DNA from 3 places in the Cellulomonas sp. URHB0016 genome. Region 3 is predicted to be linked to each of the others. Evidence: riboswitches for the same ligand, from Rfam matches in the RefSeq annotation. Region 3 holds a riboswitch; each other region holds the start of a gene.

Region 1 (7,689 bases), 760 kb from region 3:
GGAGCTCGTCGCGGGGATGACGAAGGCCCCGGCCGCATCGCGCAGCCGGGGCCTTCGTCGTCGTCAGGAGGGGTGTCAGAGCGTCGCGCGGACCGCCTTCGTCGCCTCGATGATGTGCTCGAGCGAGGGGGCGACCTCCTCGTAGCGGCGGGTCTTGAGGCCGCAGTCCGGGTTCACCCAGAGCTGGTCGATCGCGATCGCCTTGACGGCTTCCGTGAGGAGCTCCTCGACCTCGCCCTCGGACGGCACGCGCGGCGAGTGGATGTCGTAGACGCCCGGGCCGACCGCACGGGGGTAGCCGGCCGCGGAGATGTCGCCGAGGATCTCCATCTTCGAGCGGGCCGCCTCGATGGACGTGACGTCCGCGTCGAGGCCGTCGATGGCGCCGATGATCTCGCCGAACTCCGAGTAGCACAGGTGCGTGTGGATCTGCGTGTCGTCGCGGACGCCGGCCGTCGCCAGGCGGAACGAGCGGACCGACCAGTCGAGGTAGGCCGCGTGGTCCTCGACGCGCAGGGGGAGCAGCTCGCGCAGGGCGGGCTCGTCGACCTGGATGACCGCGATGCCGGCGGCCTCGAGGTCGGCGATCTCGTCGCGCAGCGCCAGGCCGACCTGGTTGGCCGTGTCGCCGAGCGGCTGGTCGTCGCGGACGAAGGACCACGCGAGGATCGTCACAGGGCCCGTGAGCATGCCCTTCATGTGCTTGTGGGTCAGCGACTGCGCGTACTGCGCCCACGCCACCGTGATCGGCGCCGGGCGGGACACGTCGCCCCAGAGGATCGACGGGCGCGTGCAGCGCGAGCCGTAGGACTGGACCCAGCCGTTCTGCGTCACGGCGAACCCGTCGAGGTTCTCCGCGAAGTACTGGACCATGTCGTTGCGCTCCGGCTCGCCGTGCACCAGCACGTCGAGGCCGATCTTCTCCTGCAGCTCGACGACGCGGCGGATCTCCGCCTTCATCTCGTCCTCGTACTGCTCGGCGGTGAGCTCGCCCCGGCCGAACGCGGCACGGGCCACGCGGATCTCGGTGGTCTGGGGGAACGAGCCGATGGTGGTCGTCGGCAGCGGCGGCAGGTCGAGGCGCTTGGCCTGCTGCTCCTTGCGGGACTCCCACGTGCCGCGGGTGAACGCGTCCTCGGTGAGGGCGGCGGCGCGCTCGCGCACCTCGGGGCGCACGACGCCGGGGGCGGTGCGGCGCGAGTTCACGGCGTCCGTGGCGGCGAGGAGCTGCTCGTGGATCGCCTCGCGGCCCTCGGTGAGGCCCTCGGCGAGCGTGACGACCTCGCCGACCTTCTGGTCGGCGAACGCGAGCCAGCTCTTCAGCGTCGCGTCGAGGTTCGGCTCGTCGGCCGTGTCGTGCGGGACGTGGAACAGCGACGTCGACGACCCGACCGCGACGGCCGCGGCGCCGAGACCCTCGAGCTGCTCGAGGACCTGGAGCTTGGCGTCGAGGTCCGCGCGCCAGATGTTGTGGCCGTCGATCACGCCGGCGACCAGCGTCTTCGTCTCCAGGCCGGGGACCTTCTCCGACGGCGCGTGGCCGCGGACCAGGTCGATGCCGATGGCCTCGACGTCGGTGGCGGCGAGCACCGGAAGCGCCGGGCCCAGGTCGCCGTAGGGGGCCGCGACGAAGATCGCCGGGCGGTCGGTGAGGTCGGTGGCGAGTGCGCGGTAGGCCTCGACGACCGCGGCGAGCAGCTGGTCGGCCGGCACCTCGATGGAGTCGGACACCAGGGCCGGCTCGTCGAGCTGGACCCACGTCGCACCGGCGGCCTTGAGGTCGCGCAGCAGCTCGGCGTACACCGGCAGGAGGTCCTGCAGGCGGTCGATGGGTGCGAAGCCCTCCGGCGAGCCCTCGGCGGCCTTGGCCAGCGCCAGGTAGGTGACCGGGCCGACGATGACCGGGCGGGTCAGCACGCCGTCGGCCAGTGCCTCGGTGAACTCGCGCACCGGGCGGTCGCTCGCGTAGCGGAACGCGGTGTCCGGGCCGATCTCGGGCACCAGGTAGTGGTAGTTCGTGTCGAACCACTTCGTCATCTCGAGCGGCAGGTCGTCGCCGCGGCCACGGGCCACCGTCGAGTAGCCCGCGAGGTCCAGGCGGCCGTTCTCGTCGACCAGGTCGGCGAAGCGGGCCGGCACGGCGCCGACCACGGCCGACGCGTCGAGCACGTGGTCGTAGAACGAGAAGGCGCTCGGGATGGCGGGGACGTCGGTCCGCAGGCCCAGCTCGGCCAGGCGGGTGCGCGTGCGGCGGCGCAGGTCGGCGGCGACGGCCTCGACCTCGTCCGCGGTGGAACGGCCGGCCCAGAACGACTCGATGGCCTTCTTGAGCTCACGGCGCGGCCCGATGCGGGGGTATCCCAGGACGGAGCCGGCGGGGAACGTGGGGGTGCTGGTCATGGTGTGTCGGTCCCTCAGAGGTCGGTCGTTGACGGATTGGGGTGACGGCGGGTCCGAGCTCCTCCGTCGAGGTCGGCGCCCTCGAGCAGGTCGAGCGCGGCGTGGTGCTGGTTGTACGTGTAGACGTGGATGCCGGGTGCCCCGCCGTCGAGGACGCCGTGGACCAGGTCGACGCTGGCGCGGATGCCCCGGCGGTGCCGGTCGAGCTCGTCGTCGGCCGAGCCCAGCAGGTCCAGCAGGTCGGGCGGCACCGGCACCCCGGTGAGCTCCTGCACGCGCAGCAGGCGGGCCGGGTCGGTGGTCGGGATGATGCCCGGGATGATCGGGATGGTGACGCCCGCGTCCCGTGCCTCAGCGACGAGACCGAGGTAGGCGTCGGCGTCGAAGAACACCTGCGTGATCGCGAAGTCCGCGCCGGCCTGCTGCTTGGCGAGCAGGCTCGCGACGTCCTGCGCGCGGGTGCCGCCGGTGGCCGCGTTGCCGCGCGGGAAGGCGGCGACGGCGACCGACAGCGGCCGGACGCGGGCACGGACCGCCTGGGAGGGGCTGTCGGCGCACCGCTGCTGCTCGAGGTCGCGGAGCAGCTCCACGAGCTCGCTCGCCGTGTTGAGGCCGTCGGGGTGCGGCTGCCAGTCGTCCTGGTCGGTGGGCGGGTCGCCGCGCAGCGCGAGGAACGACCGGACTCCCTCGTCGAGGAACTCCTCGACGATCGTGGTGATCTCCTCGCGAGAGGTCCCGACGCAGGTCAGGTGGGCGATCGGGTTCAGCGACGTCTCGCGCAGCAGCCGTCTGACGAACGCGCGCGTGGTGAGCCGTGTCTTGCCGGCGGCCCCGTAGGTGACGGACACGAAGTCGGGGTGCACCGCCTCGAGCGCCTGGATGGTCGCCCACAGCCGCGGTGCGGCGTCGGGGTTGCGCGGCGGGAACAGCTCGAACGACACCGTCGGCCGGTCCACGGCAGCGCGCGGGCGCGGCGACTCGGCGACGTGGACGCCGGTCACACGCTCGCTCGCGGTCGCGGCGGTCGTCGTCGCACTCACAGGGCAGCCCGGGCGCACCGGTGGTGACACCGGCGGGTGCGGGGTCGGGGGTCAGGCACAGACATGTCGCTCTCCATCGACCCTGGCGGAAGCACCCACACCCTCGACGAGGAGGGGGGTTGCTGCGGCGTCGTCGAGCCAGGTCTCTCGGCCGCTCTGGATGGTTGCCGCGATGCTACGCGACGACCACATGCTGAGCAACCATGTTCGCTCTGTGAGACGGAGGTGTCCGCTGCGTGTCCCTCCGCCGATGCGGCCGTCTGCCCGCCAGCCGCCGCACTCCGCTCGCCGGCCCGGGCAGGATGACGGCGGCCGTCCCGGCCCAGGGTAACGAAGCGCTCCGGTCTGTGGCGGCGCCAGGCGCCGAGGCCACGGGCCCGATCGGCGTCGGCACCCCGGACCGCTGGGACATGGAACATCGGCAAGCGACCCATACGGGCGTCCAGTACCTCCTAGTATCCGCACCGAAGATGTTCCGCTGCGCGGTGGGTCGTCCTGCCGGCGGACGGTGCGGTCACGTCCCGGCCGCGTGTCGTCGAGGAGGTCATCGTGCCGGGTGCAGTCGTGAGGAAGGGACTCGTGCCGCTGCTGGCCCTGGTCCTCGTGGGGACGACGGCGTCGGCCGCGCCCCTGACGAGCGGGGCGACGGCCCCTCTCCCGGGCTGCCCGGGATCGGTCGAGACCGACGCGGCAGTGGACGCGCTCGCATGCGACCCGGACGGCGCCGGCTTCGACGCGCTCAGCGCGTCGGGCGAGACGGCTCGGACCAGTCCGCCGTCGACCTCGTGGGACGCCTCGAGCCCTCCGTCGGCCGGGCCCCGCCTCCGCACCGGTGCGCGGCAGCGTCTCGCCGACGAGCCGGCTGTCCAGCGCGCGGCCGAGGCGACCGGCGGCCGTGCGCGCCTCGCGTCGGCACCGGTCGGTGCCGAGACCGTCGCGGCGGCACCCGTCGAGGTGTCCGACAGGGCGGTCGTGGCCACGCTCGGCGACATGCTGCTCACCGACCCGGACACCGTCCGGCCGGTCTCCGTCGACCCGGGCGTGAGCGCCTCGCTGCAGCAGGACGCGACGGCGGGGTCGGCGTACGCCGAGGGCGTCGGGCTGTGCAGCACGGCGGACGCCGCCGGCTCCTCGTGCGGTGACACCGTCACGACGCAGCTGCGGCCTTTCCCGTGGCGCGGGGGCACCAGGGCGGAGACCAAGCACGGACCGTACCCGCCGGCCGGTCTGCGTACGGAGAATCCGCGCACTGCGTGCGTGATGGGGGAGGGCCGGCCGTTCATGCGCTCGGAGACGCCGACACTGGTGGCGACGCTTGCCCACCCGGACGGCACCTCGCTCTACGGCCGGTTCGACGTGTTCGACGTGATCGACGGCGCGGCGCGGGGTGTCGTCTGGACCGGGAGCACCGCTCCTCAGGGTTCGGGCGCGGAGCACAAGGTCACCGTGAACGCCGAGGTCCTGCGGGACGGGCACACGTACCGCTGGCGCGCCCTTGCGTTCGACGCACGGTCCGGTGTGGGCATCTCGACGGTCCCCTGCGAGCTCACCGTGGACCTCGTCGCCCCCGACTCGCCGTCGATCACGCCGGTCCAGGGCCAGCCAGGTGTGTACGACAAGGACGTCGCCGGCGGCGGCATCGGGCTGACCGGCCAGTTCACCCTGTCGCCGGGCTCCTCGAGCGACGTCGTCGCGTACAAGTACTCGTTCGACGGCGACGCCATGGACCAGACCGCGGCCGTGTCGCTCGGTGGCAGCGCGACGATCTCGTACACGCCGACGACGGCAGGCCCGCACGTCCTGTACGTGGAGTCCGTCGACAGGGCAGGCAACACGAGCCCCACGCCGATCCATCGGTTCATCGTCAGGTAGCGGCTCGACCAGGTGATGACGTCTCCGCCACCGGGTCCGGCACCCCGGTCGGCGGTTCCTGCTGACCGTGAGCTGGTCCGGCAGGACGCGGGGTGATCGCTCGTCACACAGCAGCCGGGTGACACGGTCGTCGGGTGGTGGGCTCCGCGGGAGAGGATGGGCCCATGTCAGCGACCGTCCAGGCCAAGGGGATCGGTGCCGGGTTCGGCGATCGTGAGCTCTTCTCGAACCTCGACCTCGTCGTCGCCCCGGGCGACGTCATCGGGCTCGTGGGACCCAACGGGGCCGGCAAGTCGACCCTCCTGAGGATCCTCGGCGGCCTGCGCACCCCCGACGCCGGCTCGGTGGCGGTCTCGCCCGCGCACGCCCAGCTCGGCTACCTCGCCCAGGAGGTCGAGCGCGTCGACGGTGAGTCGGTCCGCGAGCACCTCGGGCGGCGCACCGGCGTCACGCGGGCCCAGGAGGAGATGGACGCCGCCGCGGACGCGCTGGGCCGCGGGGCGCCCGGTGCCGACGACGAGTTCTCCGAGGCGCTCGAACGCTGGCTGGCCCTCGGCGGCGCCGACCTCGAGTCGCGCCTCGGGTCGGTGGCCGACGACCTCGGCCTCGCGGTCGACCTCGACCTGCCGATGACCGCGCTGTCCGGTGGGCAGGCGGCCCGGGTCGGGCTGGCGGCGCTCCTGCTGTCCCGCTACGACGTGTACCTGCTCGACGAGCCGACGAACGACCTCGACGCCGCCGGCCTCGACCGGCTGGAGGAGTTCGTGCAGCGGTCCGAGGCGCCGATCGTGGTGGTCAGCCACGACCGCGAGTTCCTGTCCCGCACCGTCACGACGGTCGTCGAGATCGACCGCAGCCTGCAGCGCGTCACGGCCTACGGCGGCACCTACGACGCCTACCTGGAGGAACGCTCGATCGCCCGCCGCCGTGCGCGGGAGGCGTACGACGACTACTCCGCCCGGCTCGGGTCGCTGCAGGCGCGGGCCCGGATGCAGCGGGCCTGGATGGAGAAGGGCGTCCGGAACGCGCGCCGCAAGGCGTCCGACAACGACAAGCACGTCAAGAGCTTCCGCGGCGAGACCTCCGAGAAGCAGGCGGCCAAGGCCCGGCAGACGGAGAACCTCATCAACCGCCTGGAGGTCGTGGAGGAGCCGCGCAAGGAGTGGCAGCTCCAGATGTCCATCGCGACGGCACCCCGGTCCGGTGCCGTCGTCGCGGTGGCGCGGAACGCGGTCGTCCGTCGCGGCGACTTCGTCCTCGGGCCGGTGGACCTGCAGCTCGACTGGAAGGACCGCGTGGCCGTCACCGGTCCGAACGGCGCCGGCAAGTCGACGTTGCTCGCGCTGCTGCTCGGCCGGCTGGCGCCGACGTCGGGCGTCGTGGACCAGGGTGCCGGGGTGCTCGTCGGCGAGGTGGACCAGGCCCGGCGGGCCTTCGAGGGTGACGAGTCGCTGGTGACGGCGTTCGCGCGCGAGGTCCCCGAGTGGACGACCGCCGACGTGCGGACCTTGCTCGCGAAGTTCGGGCTCGGCGGGTACCACGTGGACCGGCCGGCGGCGTCACAGTCGCCCGGTGAGCGCACCCGGGCGGCGCTGGCGCTGCTGCAGGCGCGCGGTGTGAACCTGCTGGTGCTCGACGAGCCGACGAACCACCTCGACCTGCCCGCGATCGAGCAGCTCGAGGCAGCGATGGACTCGTTCGAGGGAACCATCCTGCTCGTCACGCACGACCGCCGGATGCTGGAGACCGTGCGGCTGACCCGGCGCTGGCACGTCGAGGACGGCCAGGTCACGGAGGTCACGCCGGAGTGAGCCGCTGACGGCTCAGCGGCTCCGGCGGTTGTGCAGCGTGCCTGCCGGACGGGCGCGGTTGCGCTGGCTCGGGACGTCGAACCAGGAGGTCGGGGACCCGGCCGGCACGGCGTCGAGCCCCTCCCGGACGGCAGCAAGGATCAGGGGGTCGGGGTCCGCAGGGACCCGCAGGGCGTCCTCGGCCGCACGGATGGCGTCGAGTCGCCCCTCACGTTCGGGCATCTCGCTCATGCGGGGACTGTAGTCCTGTCGCCCTGACCTGCGGACATCCGGCTCATTGCTTCACCCAACCCGTCACCCCGTGGGAGTAGCCGCCCGGACGGAGCAGCCGTCCGCCACGACGGCGGCGGGGCAGGTGGCCAGGTGGTCGTCGACCAGCCCGCACGCCTGCATCGCGGCGTAGGCGGTGACGGGCCCGACGAAGCGGAAGCCGAGCGACTTGAGCTCCTTGGCGAGCTCCTTCGACTCGGGCGTGGACGCGGGGACCTCGACCCAGGTGGCAGGCCGGACGTGCTCGGCCCGGTCGGGCGCATGCGACCACATCACCGCGTCCAGCGTCCGGCCGG
Region 2 (7,689 bases), 220 kb from region 3:
GGTGGTGTGACGGCGGGCCGTGAGGAGTCCGACCGGGCGCTGTTCCCGTACACGACCGAGGACAAGGTCGCGCACGGCGCCGGCCGCACGGGCGGCCTCACGCTGCTGCGGGTGTCCACGCCCGCCGGGCAGACCCTGCTCTGGCAGCCTTTCGCGGAGCGCCGCCCGGGCGACCCGGACGTCGAGCGCCATCTCTACAAGGACTTCCTCGGCAGCACGCTCGTGTTCGAGGAGCAGCGTGCCGACCTCGGCCTGCGCGCGCGGGTGTCATGGCAGACCAGCGCGCGGTACGGCGTGGTCCGGGGCGTCGAGCTGACGTCGCTGACGGACGGCCCGGTGGACGTGGACGTGCTCGACGGCTTCGTCGACCTGCTGCCCTCGGGCGTCACGGCGCAGACGCAGAACGAGTTCAGCGTGCTCATCGACGCCTACAAGCGGGCCGAGATCGACCCTGCGACCGGCCTCGGCATCCTGTACATGAACTCCTCGCTGACCGACAAGTCCGACCCGAGCGAGTCGCTCGCCGCGACGGTCTCCTGGCACGTCGGGCTCGCCCCCGTCGAGCACCTCCTGTCCACGCGTCAGGTCGGCGCCTTCACGGCGGGCCGCCCGGTGACCGGTGAGCGCGAGGTCCGGGGGGAGAAGGGCGCCCACCTGGTGCACGCGCGCCTCACCCTGGCGGCGGGCGAGCAGCGGCGCTGGCGGGTGGTGGCGGACGTCGACCACAGCGCCGCCGACGTGGTGCGGCTCCAGGTCGAGCTGGCCGACCGCGACGAGCTCGCCGCGCGGCTGACCGCCGACGTCGACCGCACCCGGGAGGACCTCGAGGGCCTGGTCGCGACCGCCGACGCCGCGCAGCTCACCGGCGAGGAGCTGGCTGCCGCGCACCACGGTGCGAACGTGCTCTTCAACATCATGCGCGGGGGAGTCCCGGTCGACGGGTACACCGTGCAGACGGCGGACCTGCGCGCGTTCGTGGCGCAGCGCAGCCCGAGGACCGCCGCCCGCTGCGCCGCCGCGCTCGCCGCGCTGCCGGAGACCGAGCAGATCGACGCGCTCGTCGAGCGGGCCGAGGGCACGGGCGACCCGGACCTGCTGCGGCTCGTGCGCGAGTACCTGCCGCTCACGTTCAGCCGCCGGCACGGCGACCCGAGCCGGCCCTGGAACAAGTTCCGCATCGCGCTGACCGACGAGCACGGCAGCCCCCGGGTCGACTTCCAGGGCAACTGGCGGGACATCTTCCAGAACTGGGAGGCGCTCGCCTGGTCGTTCCCCGAGTACGTCGAGTCGATGGCCGCGGTGTTCCTCGACGCCACCACGGCCGACGGCTACAACCCCTACCGCATCTCGCGGTCGGGCATCGACTGGGAGGTTCCCGAGCCGTCGAACCCGTGGGCGAACATCGGCTACTGGAGCGACCACCAGGTCATCTACCTGGTCAAGCTCCTGGAGGCGTCGCGCCGGTTCCACCCGGGCCGGCTGGAGGCGCTCGTGGACAGTGCGGTCTTCACGCACGCCGACGTGCCGTACCGCATCGCGTCCTACACCGACACGCTGCGCGACCCGGTCGACACCATCGCGTTCGACACGGTGACCGAGGAGCGCGTCGAGGCCCGGATCGTCACGGAGGGCGCCGACGGCCGCCTCGTGCACGGGTTCGACGGCGACCTCGTGCGCGTCACGCTCGGCGAGAAGCTGCTGCTCCTCCTCCTGGCGAAGGTCGTCAACCTCGTGCCCGACGGCGGCATCTGGATGAACACCCAGCGCCCGGAGTGGAACGACGCGAACAACGCGCTCGTCGGCAAGGGCCTCTCGGTCGTCACCCTCGGGTACGTGCGGCGCTTCCTGGCCCTGGCCCGGGACCTGCTCGGCGACGACCTGACGGTGACCACCGAGCTCGCCGGCCTCCTGAACGACGTGCACGCCGCGCTGGAGGCGCACGTCGGAGCCGTGGACCACGGGTTCGACGACCACGGGCGCCGCCGGGTGATGGACGCGCTCGGCGCCGCCGGCACGGAGTACCGGACGCGGGTGTACGCCGGGTTCGACGGCCGGCGCACGACGGTCGACGCCGGGACGGTGCAGGCGTTCCTCGACGTCGCGCAGAGGTACGTCGACGCCGCGCTGCGCGCCAACCGCCGTGAGGACGGGCTGTACCACTCGTACAACCTGCTCGACCTGCGTGACGGCCGCGCCGCCGTCGGGCGGCTGCAGGAGATGATCGAGGGCCAGGTCGCGGTGCTGTCCGCGGGGCTCCTGTCGCCGGAGGAGGCGCTCGACCTGGTGCAGGCGGTGCGCCGCAGCCGGCTCTACCGGGCCGACCAGCACAGCTACACGCTGTACCCCGACAAGGTGCTGCCGACGTTCCTGGAGCGGAACCGGATCACCGCCGAGCAGGCAGCGGCGTGCCCTCTGGTCGACGCGCTCGTGCGCGCCGGCGACACGTCGCTCGTGCTGCGTGACGTGCGCGGCGACCACCGGTTCGCGCCCGGGCTGCACAACGCTCGCGACGTCGAGGCGGGGCTCGACGCGCTCCCGCCGTCGGACGCCGTGGACCAGGGGCGGGCCGCCCTGCTCGACGTGTGGGAGCAGGTGTTCCGGCATGCCGAGTTCACCGGGCGGTCGGGGTCGTTCTTCGCCTACGAGGGGCTGGGCAGCATCTACTGGCACATGGTGTCGAAGCTGCTGCTCGCGGTGCAGGAGAACGTCGAGCGGGCGGTGGCCGCAGGGGCCGGTCCCGACGTCGTCCAGGGCCTGCGCGACGCCTACGAGGACGTGCGGCTCGGGCTCGGGTACTGCAAGACGCCCGAGGTGTACGGCGCCTTCCCGGTGGACCCGTACTCGCACACCCCGGCGGGCCGGGGGGCGCGGCAGCCGGGCATGACCGGCCAGGTCAAGGAGGAGGTCCTCACCCGGCTCGGCGAGCTCGGCCTGCGCGTGGAGCACGGTCGGGTCGTCGTGCGGCCCGTGCTCCTGCGGGCCTCCGAGTGGACGGCTGGGCGGGAGGTGTTCCGGTACCTCGACGTGGCGCAGCGGCGGCAGTCGGTGGTGCTGCCGGCCGGGTCGCTGGCGTTCACGTTCTGCCAGGTGCCCGTCGTGTACCGGCGCGGTGCCGTGCTGCGGGTGGTGGCCAACCTCGCGGACGGGTCGCAGGTCGCCGGTACCGGTGGGGCGCTCGACGGCGAGGTCAGCGGGCAGGTGTTCCGCCGGACGGGTGACGTCGTGCGGATCGAGGTCGAGCTGCCCGCCTGAGGAGCCCGCTGCGGTCGACATGCCGGACCCGGACGGTCTTGGGACGATGCGGGGACGGTCGTCACCCCGTCGGCCGTCCCCCCGAGGAGGTGGCCCTGATGGGTCTCTGGCTCATTCTCATCATCGTCGGCGTCGTGATGATCGTGATCGGCGTCGCGGTGACCGCAGCGAAGGTCCTCCTGTGGATCGGCATCGTCCTGCTCGTCGTCAGCCTGATCATGTCGCTGGTGAACCGCGGACGTACCCGGGTCTGAGAGGGAGCGTGGGCGTCAGGCCCGCGCGACCCACCAGGACCGGCGGATCCGGTCGAACACGTCGAGCGAGCGACGTGCCTCGCCCTGCATCGAGACGAGCGCCGGGTCCGCCGGGTCCTCGGGGTGCGCCGCGGCGGCCTGCCACATCGCCTGCTCGAAGCGCCGCCACCCGGGCTCGTCCCGCTCCACGACGTCGGTGAACCCGGTCGCGACGAGCTCCGCGCGCACGTCCTGGCGCAGGCGCGGCGACACCCGCTCGTCGTCGAGGTCGTGTGCGACCCAGCCCGTGAGCACCATGCGGCCGCCCGGTGCGACGACGCGGCGGAGCTCGGCGAGACCCGCGGAGAGCGGCTCCGCGAACTGGACGGAGTCGACGCTGACGGCGGCCGTGACGGAGGCGTCGGGCAGCCCGGTGGCGTCGAGGCCCCCGAGGACGAAGCGCGCCGCGACGCCGCGGTCGGCAGCGCGCCGCGAGGCGACGGACAGGGCGACGCGGGAGAAGTCCACACCGACCAGGTCCGCTCCCGAGCGGGCGGCGAGCTCGACACCCCAGGCGCCCCGCGCCCGCAGGCCAGGTCGAGCAGCGTGTCGCCCGGTCGCAGGGCGAGCGCGTCCGCGACCGTCGGCACCGCGGACCACGTGAGGACGCCGTCGGTCTGGACGCCCGGCGGCAGGCCCAGGGCTTGGGCCTGGAGGCGGTCGCGGGTGGGGAACTGCTCGATGTTCGAGTACCAGGTGTCGAAGTAGCCGGCGTCGGGCATCGGTCCATCATGCCGTCTCATCATGCGAACGCCGGTTTGACCAGTGAGGACGTCCGGCGTTTAATTCCGACTAACAAGGTCAAGATTTCCAGCGCGAAGCCCCGGCTTGCTGGACGGCAACCCTCCCGCGCGGCGGGGTGCCCCGGGTGAGGACCTGGTCGTGGACGGGCGGTGACGCCCGGACCGCGGCAAGCGACGCGAATCGCACCGGCAGCGCCGGTGCACGAGAGGACGGACCATGAGCGTTCCCCGCTCCGTGAGCAGCACCCGCACGCTCGCGTGCCCGTCCTGTTGTCGCCGCTGACCTGAGCAGCGCGCCGGCACCGCCGCCGGCCCCCTGACGCCGCGCCCGCTTCCTTCGGCGCGGCGCACCTGAGCGCACCGACGTGCGCCGCTCCAGCGACCTCGCGCACCCCACGCACCCCCATGCAGCGAAACGGACCCTCGCCGTGCCCTTCTCCCGACACGCCCACATCGGTATCGACCTCAGCGACACCGGCGCCCGCGCCGCCGCCTGGCGCGACCACGGCTCGCAGGGCCAGCGCCTCTTCGACCTCGACAAGCTCACGGACCACGTGGCCGTCGCCGAGCGCGGCACCCTCGACTTCGTCGTGTTCGACGAGTCCTTCGCGCTGCACCCCAGCCGGAACACGACGCTGCAGGGGCGCCTCGACGCAGCGCTCGTCGCGGCGCGGCTCGCCCCGCGCAGCTCGGGGATCGGCCTCGTCGCCCAGCTCGACGCGACCCGCACGGAGCCGGGCCACGTCGCCCAGGCCGTCGCGACCATCGACCGCGCGAGCGGTGGGCGGGCGGCGTGGCAGGTCGGCATCGGGGCGCTCGACGACGTCGCCGTCGACGCGGTCGGCGGCGAGTGGGACGGCCCCGTCCGCGAGGTGCCGCAGCCCGTCGACGGGCGGGGCACCCGGTTCGTGGACGTGGACGGTGTGCACTTCGCGGCCCCGCAGGCCGAGCGCGCGTCGCGGTCGCCGCAGGGACGGCCACCCGTCGTGGTCCGTCTCGACGCGACCGACGGGATCGACGCGCACGCCGTCGACATCGCGGGGCGGGTGGCCGACGTGGTCCGCGTCCGGGTCGACGACCGCGGCGTCGCGGCGGCCGTGCGGCGGCGGGTCCGTGACGCCGCCGTCGCGCACGGCCGCGACCCCGACGCCGTGCGTGTGCTCGTCGACGCGTTCCTGCTGCTGGCACCGGACGCCGCGAGCGCCCGCGCCCGGCTGGAGCTGCTCGCCGAGATCGGCGACGTGCGGCCCGAGGCGGGCGTGCTCGTGGCCCTCGGCACGGCGGTCGACGTCGCGTCGCTCGTCACCGAGTGGTTCGCGCTCGGTGCCGCCGACGGGTTCACGTTCCGGCCGGCCTCGGTGCACACCGACCTGCCGGGGCTGGTCGACGCCGTCGTGCCGCGGCTGCGCGGTGCGGGCGTGTTCCGCGACAGGTACCCCCGGGGCGGCACCCTGCGCGGGACCCTCGGGTTGCCCCGGCCGGTGCGTCGCGCCGGTGTCCGTGCGGGCGTGACCGTGCAGCGGGCGTCCAGGACCGCGCGGCCTGCCGCCGCGTCCGGTGCGGGTACGCGGGTCGGCGCCGGTCGCTCGGCGGCCGCCCGATGAGCACCCTGACCAGGGCGACCGCGACCGAGATCGCCCGTGACGCTGGCACCGCGCCCGAGTTCCGGTCGGTGCCCCTGCACCACCCGAGCGTGCGCCCCATGCTCGACGAGCTCGCCGTCGAGTACGCGTCGAGGTACGCGGACCGGCTGCGCGTCGCGGACCTGCGTGCCGAGCTGGAGCGGTACCCCGCCCACGAGTTCGCCCCGCCGCGCGGGGAGCTGGTGCTGCTCGTCGAGGACGGCGGCGCGGTCGCCGGTGGGGCGTTCCGCCGTCGCACCGAGCCCGAGCTGGGGGACATCGCCCGGTCCGCCCGGCCCGGGGGACGTGACGAGCGTGGCGTCCCGGTCGTGCCGACCGCGGAGCTCAAGCGGATCTGGACCCACTCCGCGCACCGGCGGCGTGGCCTCGCCCGGCGGGTGCTGGCCGAGCTGGAGCGCCGGGCGCTCGCGGCCGGCTACCCGCGCCTCTACCTCACCACCGGGCCACGGCAGCCCGAGGCGGCGGCGCTGTACGTCCGCGCCGGCTACACGCCGCTGTTCGACACCGCGGCCGACCCGGAGCAGATCGGCCCCCTCCCGTTCGAGAAGTGGCTCGTCCCCGACCCCCAGCCCACCGAGAGGTGACCGCCGTGTCCACGGTCTCCCTGCCGCACGACGAGCCGCGCACGGTCGTCGACCGCACCCCCGCCCGCCCGACGACGGACCAGCCCCGCGTCGTCGGCGCCCGCCACCCCGGCCGCTGGGTCGCCACCGCCGTCGTCGGTGTGCTGCTCGCGATGGTCCTGAGCTCGCTCCTCACCAACTCGAAGTGGGAGTGGGGCGTGGTCGGGCAGTACCTCACCTGGCCCTCCGTGCTCGAAGGGCTGTGGGGCACCCTGCGCCTGACCGCCGCCGCGGCCGTGATCGGGTTCGGCCTCGGCACCGTGCTGGCGCTCATGCGGCTGTCCCGGTCGCCGCTGCTGCGCGGCGTGTCCTGGGCGTACACCTGGGTGTTCCGGTCGGTGCCGCTGATCCTCCAGCTGCTGCTCTGGTACAACCTCGCGTACCTCTACCCGACGATCACGCTCGGTGTCCCCTTCGGCCCGTCGTTCACCGGCTTCGACACGCTCGACGTGATCGACAAGTTCGGCGCCGCGATCCTCGGCCTCGGGCTGTCCCAGGCCGCCTACTCCGCGGAGATCGTGCGGGCCGGCATCCTCGGCGTCGACCAGGGCCAGCACGAGGCCGCCGCCGCGCTGGGCCTGCCGCGGTCCGTGCAGCAGCGGCGGATCATCCTGCCGCAGGCCATGCGGACCATCGTGCCGACCGCCGTGAACGAGATCATCGGCCTGGTCAAGGGCACGTCCGTCGTCTACGTCCTCGCGTACAACGAGCTGTTCTACATCGTCGGCGTGATCTACGGCCGCAACCAGCGCGTCGTCCCGCTGCTCGTCGTCGCGGGCATCTGGTACCTCGTCATCACGACCGTGCTCACGGTGATCCAGTTCTACGTGGAACGGCACTACGCGAAGGGGGCGCTGCGGCAGCTCCCGCCGACCCCGCTGCAGCGTGCCCGGTGGGGGCTCGGCGTCGGCTGGTCCCGGGTCACCGGTGCGCCGCTGCCCGCCGGCCTCCCGCCGGGCTACGGCTCGCGGTCCGCCCGCAGCGCGCTCGTCCGGACCCGCCGCTCCGCGCAGGTCGGGGGTGCGCGATGAGCGCCGGGCTCGTCGAGGTCCGCGGCGTCCACAAGGCCTACGGCACGCTCGAGGTGCTCGACGGCATCGACCTGGTGGTCCGTCCCGGCGAGGTGACCGTGATC
Region 3 (7,689 bases):
TCGCGGCGCCCGCCGACACCCCGGGCGCGGACGACGTGGCCCGCCGGTACGACGAGCGCACGCCCCGGGGCGTCGACGCCGCGTGGCGCGAGGCCGAGGACGTGCTCGAGGTCGTCACCCGCCTGTGGGACTCGTGGGAGGACGACGCGATCGTGCTCGACGAGGCCGCCGACCGGTACCTCGACCGGGACAAGGTGCACGCGATCGAGTTCGCCGGGGAGTTCTTCTCCGTGCACGGCGCGTCGATCACCCCGCGCTCGCCGCAGGGACGTCCGGTGGTGGTGCTGCGCGGCGACGACCCGCACGCCCTCGCGGTCGCCGCCCGGCGCGCCGACGTGCTGCGGCTCGCGGTGGACGACCGGACGCCGGTCCGCGTCGACGAGGTCCGGACCGCCGTCGCCGACGCGGGACGCGACCCTGCCACCGTCACGGTGCTCCTGGACGTCGACGTGCTGCTCGGAGGGGTCGACTCCGAGGCGGGTGCGCGGCTCCGCGCGCTCGACGACCTCGCCCGCCGCACGCCGACCTCCACCGAGCTGGTGGGCGGTCTCCTCGGCGTCGCCGACGGGCTCGTCGACCTGGTGGCCCGCACGGGAGCGGACGGCGTGACGGTGCGCTCGCTCGCGCACGCCACCGACCTGCCGCTGCTGGCCGACGGCGTCGCCCCGCTGCTGCGTGACCGCGGGCTGCTCGTCGAGCCCGCCGCGGCCGGCACCCTGCGCGACGCGCTCGGCCTGGCGCGCCCCGCCAGCCGCTACGCGACGACGCGCTGACCCGAACGACCCGCCCCGACCGCTGAGAGCGACCCCCATGCCGAAGAAGCAGATCCACCTCGCCGCCCACTTCCCGGGCGTCAACCACCACACCGTGTGGACGGACCCCAGCCACCGTCCGGAGACCCAGTCGTCGTTCGCGTCCTTCCAGCACCTCGCCGCGACCGCCGAGCGTGGCCTGTTCGACTTCGTCTTCCTCGCCGAGGGTCTGCGCCTGCGCGAGCACCGCGGCCGGCTCGTCGACCAGGACGTGGTGGGCCGCCCGGACACGTACGCCGTGCTCGCGGCCCTCGCGGGCGTCACCACGCACGTGGGCCTCGCGGGCACCATCAACGCGACGTTCAACGACCCGTACGAGCTCGCCCGGCAGTTCGCGACGCTCGACCACCTCTCCGCCGGCCGGGCGGCGTGGAACGTCGTGACGTCGTCGGACCCGTTCCACGGCGCGAACTTCCGCCGCGGCGGCTACCTGGCCTACGAGGACCGGTACGAGCGGGCGCGCGAGGTCGTCGAGGCGGCCCGCGCGCTGTGGGACGCGTGGGCGCCGGACGCGCTCCGTGCCGACGCCGCCACCGGGGAGTTCGTGCGGCCCGGGTCGCTGTCGACCGTGCGGACCGGTGGCCGGCTCGTCGACATCGAGGCCGTCCCGTCCCTGCCCCGACCGCCCCAGGGGCACCCGGTGATCATCCAGGCCGGCGACTCCGACGGCGGCCGCGAGCTCGCCGCGCAGGTCGCTGACGCCGTGTTCTCGCGGCACACCGAGCTGTCCGACGGGCAGGCGTTCTACGCCGACGTGAAGGGTCGGCTGGAGCGCTACGGCCGTCGGCCCGAGGACCTGCTGATCCTCCCCGGCTCGTCCTTCGTCCTCGGCGACACGGCCGCGGAGGCCGAGGAGCGGCTGCGCGAGATCCAGCTCCAGCAGATCCGGCCGAGCGTCGCCCGCGCGTTCGTCGAGCAGGTGTGGAACCAGGACCTGTCGGCGTACGACGTCGACGGCCCGCTGCCCGACGTGGACCCGGTCGTGGACGCGCCGTCGATCACGCAGGGCAGGGCCGGGTTCTTCAAGGACCCGCTGGCCGTCGCCGCGCAGTGGCGGGCCCTGTCGCAGGCCCAGGGCCTGTCGATCCGCGAGCTCGTGATCCGGGTGGTCGGCCGGCACTCGTTCGTCGGCACCCCGGAGCACGTCGCCGCCGAGATCGACCGGTACGTGCAGGAGGACGCCTCGGACGGCTTCATCCTCGTGCCGCACCTCACGCCGCACGGGCTCGACGAGTTCGTCGACCGCGTGGTCCCGCTGCTCCAGGAGCGTGGGTCGTTCCGCACCTCGTACGAGGGCGCCACGCTGCGCGAGCACCTGGGCCTGCCGCCCGCCGACGCGTTCGGCCGGACGCGGGAGGCCGCCGGCCTCCTGACCGTCTCCTGAAGAACTCTGCCGCTTCGACCCTCGGAGGACCGCCATGACCACCACGACCGACCGCACCTCGACCTTCGCCGCCGACTGGCAGACCTGGCACGACGAGCGCGAGGCCTACTACCGCGACCCCCACGGCTGGGTCGCGATCACGGCGCTGCACTGGCTGACCGAGGAGCCCGTCGTCCTGGCCGGCATCCCCGGGCGGTGGTCCGCACCCCAGGGCGGACCGGCCCGCATCGAGGCGCTCGACGCCGAGGGACTCACCCTGCCCGACGGCAGCGTCGTCGACGGCCGGGCGGAGCTCGACCCGGTCGAGGGCGCCCCGGGCCTGCAGGTCCGCTCGGGCGACCTGCTGCTGGAGGTCGCGCGCCGCACGGGCCACGTGATCGTGCGCGTGCACGACCCGCTCGCACCGCAGCTCGCCGCGTTCCAGGGCATCCCGGCCTACGCGCCCGACGAGCGCTGGGTGGTGACCGGCCGCCTCGAGCGGTTCGACGAGCCGCGCCGCGTGACGACCGGCGGTGTCGTCGACGGCCTGGAGCACCACCACACCGCGGTCGGTGTGGTGCGGTTCGCGATCGACGGCATCGACCAGGCGCTCACGGTCTTCGACCACGGCGCCCGCGGGCTCGGCGTGCTGTTCCGCGACGCGACGAGCGGCGTCACCACCTACCCGGCGTCGCGGTCCCTCACGCTGGGCCCGGTCTCCGGCGACGGCACGGTCACGCTCGACCTCAACCACGCGGCGAACCTGCCGTGCGGCCTCACGCAGTTCGCGACCTGCCCGGTGCCGCCCCCGGAGAACGTCCTCACGGTGTCCGTCGAGGCGGGGGAGCAGTGGGTGCGCTGACGCTCTGAGGCGATCCTCCGGCGCGGATGCGCGAGGGCCCCCGTCGACCTACGGTGGCCCGACCGCCTCCGCCCGGAGGCCCCCGACGAGGAGGTCGCGATGTCGCAGGACGACGTGGCGAAGGTCGCCGAGCTCATCAAGGACGCCCGCATCGCGATGCTCACCACGGTCGCGGCCGACGGCAGGCTCGTGAGCCGGCCGATGGGCGTGCAGGACGTCGACTTCGACGGTGACCTGTGGTTCTTCGCCGACGCCGACAGCCACAAGGTCGACGAGATCGAGCACGGCAGCCCGGCGAACGCCGCGTTCGCCGACCGCTCGTCGTGGGTCTCGGTGTCCGGGCCCGCCGAGGTGGTCCGCGACACGGCGAAGGCCCGCGAGCTGTGGGGAGCGACCGCCGAGGCGTGGTACCCCGACGGTCCGGAGACGCCGGGCCTGGTCCTGGTGGTCGTGCACGGCGAGACGGCCGAGTACTGGGACTCGGCCGGCGGCCGGCTCGCGACCGTCCTCAGCCTGGTCAAGGCGAAGGTGAAGCACGAACGCTACGACGGCGGCGAGAACGAGACGGTCCGGCTCTGACCCCACCGTCGCGCCGGCTCTGACCCGCGGCAGCGCGCCGGCCGGGTCAGAGCCGGAGACCGGTCGCGTCAGTCCGGCAGCCGTCCGAGCGCCTGCGTGAGGTCGTCGATCAGGTCGTCCGGGTCCTCGAGCCCGACGGACAGCCGGACCGTCGACTCCGCGATGCCCACCCTGGCCCGGCCTTCGGCTCCGAGCTTGCGGTGCGTGGTGGTCGCCGGGTGCGTGACCATCGACTTCGCGTCGCCGAGGTTGTTCGAGATGTCGAGGATCCGCAACGAGTCGAGCACCCCGAACGTGGCCTTCTTCGCCACGTCCACCGACGCCCCCTCGGGCACGCGCAGGTTGAACGTCACCACGGTGCCGCCGCCGGACTGCTGCGCGAGCGCGAGCTCGTGCTGCGGGTGGGACGTCAGGTACGGGTAGCGGACCAGGGACACCCCGGGCTGCTCCTCGAGCCACGTGGCCAGCCGCAGGGCCGACGCCGTCTGGTGGCGCACGCGCAGCGACAGCGTCTCGAGGCCCTTGAGCAGCACCCAGGCGTTGAACGCCGACAGCGACGGGCCCGTGTTCCGGATGAGCGTCTGGACGGGACCGCGGACGTACTCCTCGCTGCCCAGGATGGCGCCGCCGAGGACGCGTCCCTGACCGTCGATGTGCTTGGTCGCGGAGTACACGACGACGTCCGCCCCGAGGGTGAGCGGCTGGGAGAGCACCGGGGTGGCGAACACGTTGTCGACGATCACGAGCGCCCCGGCGGCGTGCGCGAGGCGGCTCACGGCCTCGATGTCGACGAGGTCCTGCATCGGGTTGGACGGCGTCTCGAAGAACACGACGTCCGCGGGGGTGGACAGCGCCTCCTCCCACTGCGAGAGCACGTGCCCGTCGACGTAGTCGGTCCGCACGCCCCACTTGGCGAGGATCTCGTCGAAGATCACGACCGACGAGCCGAACAGCGCCCGGGCGGTGACGACGCGCGAGCCCTGCTGCAGCACGGCGGCGAGCGCGGTGAACACGGCGGCCATCCCGGTCGCCGTCGCGTAGGCCGCCTCCGCGCCCTCGATCAGCCGCAGCCGCTCCTCGAAGGTCGAGACCGTCGGGTTGTTGTACCGCGAGTAGAGGAAGCGGTCCCGCTCGCCGGCGAACGCGGCCTCCGCCTCGGCGGCCGAGTCGTACGCGTAGGCCTGCGTGAGGAACACGGGCTCGGAGATCTCGTGGAACTCCGAGCGGACCTGCCCGCCGCGCACGGCGAGCGTGTCCGGACGCAGCGACGAGCGGTCGACCCGGCGGTCGTCCCAGTCGAGCGGACCAGGGACGCGGACGCCGTCCTGCCGGCCGCTCACAGCGCCCGCCACGGCAGGCCGGCGGCACGCCAGCCCTGGTGCCCGCGCTGCCCGTCGGGGCCGACGTCGCCCTCGAAGCCTTCGAGCACGTTGTAGGCAGGGCCGAGGCCCGCAGCCGTCGCAGCCTGCGCCGCGGCGATGGAGCGGACCCCGGAGCGGCACAGGAACACGACCGGACGCTCGTCGCCGGGCTCCAGGCCCGCCTCGCCGAGCTGCTGCAGGAACTGCGGGTTCGGGCGGCCCGACGGTGCCTGCACCCACTCGACGAGCGCGGCGCGCCCGCCGATCGCGGCGGCGTCCGGGATGCCGATCGACCGCCACTCGCCATCGGTGCGCACGTCGACGAGGACCGCGCGCTCGTCCGTCGTGAGCAGCTCCCACGCCTGCTGCGGGGTCAGGTCACCTGCGTAGCCCATGTCGCCTCCATCGGTCCTGGCGGTAGCACCCTCGGCCGGGCACGTGGTGTGCCCGCGGGTTGCTGCGGCGTCGTCGAGCCAGATCTCTCGGCCGCTCTGGATGGTGCGGGCGATGCTACGCGGAGCGGACAACACGCTCCAATTGGTGGACAGAGTGTCCCGCCATCCGAGACAGCCCGGGCGTGTCGTTGACACGACCGGGGGACCTTGGCGACCCTCGTCCCAGGTCATGAGTGCCAGCGTCAAGCCCCGGCTCGCTGGCCGGCAACCCTCCTCCGCGGTGGGGTGCCCCGGGTGACGACCTGGCTGGACGCCGCCCGGTGTCCGGCAAGCGCGGGGTCCACCACCGACGGTGTCCCCCTGAGCCTTCTGGAGGACCATCATGACCGTCACCGCCGAGCGCTCGTCGTGTGCCGGGGTCGCCGCCACCGCGTCGACCCCGCCGACCGTCCAGCCGCTGCTCCCCGTCGTCGGTGGCGACACGACCGTGCCGCTTGTCGACGGCACCCAGCGCGTCTACGCCAACCTCGACTACGCCGCGAGCGCCCCCGCGCTCGAGGCCGTCGCGGCCCGCGTCACCGAGGTCCTCCCGCTGTACGCCTCCGTGCACCGCGGCGCCGGCTACCTGTCCCAGGTGTCCACGGCCCTGTACGAGTCGTCCCGGCAGGCCATCGCCCGGTTCGTCGACGCGCGGTCCGACGACGTCGCGATCATCACCCGCAACACCACGGACTCGCTCAACCTGCTGGCCGGCGTCGTGCCCGCCGGCGGCCGGGTGCTCGTCCTGGACGTCGAGCACCACGCGAACCTGCTGCCCTGGGTGCACTCGGGCGGCGGCCACGGCAACACCACGACGATCCTGCCGATCGAGTCGACCGTCGCCGCGACGCTCGACTCGCTGCGCGCCGAGCTCGCCCGCCTGCCCTACGCGCTGGTCACCGTCTCGGGTGCCTCGAACGTGACGGGCGAGGCGCTGCCGCTGGACGAGGTGGTCGCTCTCGCGCACGCGGCCGGCGCCCGCGTCGCCGTGGACGGCGCACAGCTCGTCCCGCACCGCGGCTTCTCGCTCACCGCCACCGACGCCGACTACGTGGCGTTCTCCGGCCACAAGACGTACGCGCCGTTCGGTGCGGGCGCGCTCGTGGGCCGCCGCGACTGGCTCGACGCCGGGACGCCCTACCTCGCAGGGGGAGGTGCGGTGCGGGACGTCCGGTCCGACCGGACGATCTGGCAGCCCGCCCCGGCCCGCCACGAGGCCGGCTCGCCGAACGTGCTCGGAGCCATCGCGCTCGCGGAGGCCTGTGACCAGCTCGCGGCCCTTCCCGCCGGAGCGCTCGCCGCCCACGAGGACGCGCTGCGGACCCGGCTCGTCGACGGTCTGACGGCCGTGGACGGCGTCGAGGTGGCGCGGATCTGGCCCGACTCCGCCCAGCCGGTCGGGGTCGTCACGTTCACCCTGCCGGGGCACGACGCCGGCCTGGTGGCGGCCTACCTGTCCGCCGAGCACGGCATCGGCGTCCGCGACGGACGCTTCTGCGCGCACCCGCTGCTGGCGCACCTCGGCGCATCGGGCGGGGCGATCCGTGCGTCGGTCGGGGTCGGGTCGACGAGCGAGGCGGTCGACCGGCTGGTCGCCGCGCTGCAGGCGTACCTCACGACCGGGCCGACGTCGCGGTACGAGATCGTCGACGCGTGCTGGTCCGTCGTGGACGACACCCGCCCCCTCGTCGAGGTGCACGGCCTGGACCACCTGGCCGCGACCCGCCGCGGCCGCGTGCGGCCCCGCCCTCGACGACTGACCCGATGGCCGTCCTGCCGTTCCCCACATCGACCTGAGTGAAGTCCCCGACCCGACGTGCCGATGCGAGGGTGTGCGGCTGCCGCCCGGACCTCCGGTACCGGCGTCCGGACGATCGCCCCTGACCGTCACCGCATCACCTGCTCCGTCAGACGCCGGCCCCGGCGACCACATGAGACGAGGAACAACCGCATGAGCACCGTGTACGGCCAGGCCGAGAGCACCCCGACCGCCGGGTGGTACCCGGACCCGCACGTCCCCGGCACCCACCGCTGGTGGGACGGCGCCCAGTGGACGGAGCACACGCAGGAAGCTCCCACGCAGCAGGAGCCCACGCAGCAGGCGCCCACCGCGCCGGTGGCGCCGCACGGGCAGCCGACCCACCAGCAGGAGGACGCACGCGCGACCGCCGCCTACGCCCAGAGCGGCTTCCAGGCGCCGGGCACGAGCGACCGGCCGACGGTGCCCGCGGGGGTCCCCGGCTACCCGAGCATCACGGGCGGCGTGCCCGGGTACCCG

What was found. A riboswitch is a leader RNA that binds a small molecule or an ion and turns the genes downstream of it on or off. The one in region 3 is predicted to bind S-adenosylmethionine.
Region 1: linked by a shared signal. The riboswitch ahead of ACVW07_RS11945 (methylenetetrahydrofolate reductase) and the one ahead of ACVW07_RS15495 (rhodanese-like domain-containing protein) in region 3 are both predicted to bind S-adenosylmethionine.
Region 2: linked by a shared signal. The riboswitch ahead of ACVW07_RS14495 (LLM class flavin-dependent oxidoreductase) and the one ahead of ACVW07_RS15495 (rhodanese-like domain-containing protein) in region 3 are both predicted to bind S-adenosylmethionine.

Annotation. Positions count from the first base shown of each region.
Region 1 covers NZ_JBSRZU010000001.1:2,601,335-2,609,023, forward strand. The annotation lists gene metE (5-methyltetrahydropteroyltriglutamate--homocysteine S-methyltransferase) at 76-2,400, opposite strand; gene ACVW07_RS11945 (methylenetetrahydrofolate reductase) at 2,415-3,440, opposite strand; SAM riboswitch class I at 3,511-3,607, opposite strand; gene ACVW07_RS11950 (hypothetical protein) at 4,005-5,312, shown strand; gene ACVW07_RS11955 (ABC-F family ATP-binding cassette domain-containing protein) at 5,477-7,123, shown strand; gene ACVW07_RS11960 (hypothetical protein) at 7,136-7,354, opposite strand; gene ACVW07_RS11965 (DNA-3-methyladenine glycosylase I) at 7,418-7,689, opposite strand, start outside.
Region 2 covers NZ_JBSRZU010000001.1:3,148,476-3,156,164, forward strand. The annotation lists gene ACVW07_RS14480 (hypothetical protein) at 1-3,252, shown strand, start outside; gene ACVW07_RS14485 (hypothetical protein) at 3,351-3,506, shown strand; gene ACVW07_RS14490 (class I SAM-dependent methyltransferase) at 3,522-4,145, opposite strand; SAM riboswitch class IV at 4,345-4,468, shown strand; gene ACVW07_RS14495 (LLM class flavin-dependent oxidoreductase) at 4,717-5,892, shown strand; gene ACVW07_RS14500 (GNAT family N-acetyltransferase) at 5,889-6,515, shown strand; gene ACVW07_RS14505 (amino acid ABC transporter permease) at 6,521-7,585, shown strand; gene ACVW07_RS14510 (amino acid ABC transporter ATP-binding protein) at 7,582-7,689, shown strand, end outside.
Region 3 covers NZ_JBSRZU010000001.1:3,364,908-3,372,596, forward strand. The annotation lists gene ACVW07_RS15470 (LLM class flavin-dependent oxidoreductase) at 1-773, shown strand, start outside; gene ACVW07_RS15475 (NtaA/DmoA family FMN-dependent monooxygenase) at 811-2,196, shown strand; gene ACVW07_RS15480 (DUF1684 domain-containing protein) at 2,231-3,037, shown strand; gene ACVW07_RS15485 (pyridoxamine 5'-phosphate oxidase family protein) at 3,137-3,616, shown strand; gene ACVW07_RS15490 (O-succinylhomoserine sulfhydrylase) at 3,685-4,956, opposite strand; gene ACVW07_RS15495 (rhodanese-like domain-containing protein) at 4,953-5,372, opposite strand; SAM riboswitch class I at 5,377-5,479, opposite strand; SAM riboswitch class IV at 5,598-5,712, shown strand; gene ACVW07_RS15500 (aminotransferase class V-fold PLP-dependent enzyme) at 5,755-7,212, shown strand; gene ACVW07_RS15505 (DUF2510 domain-containing protein) at 7,363-7,689, shown strand, end outside.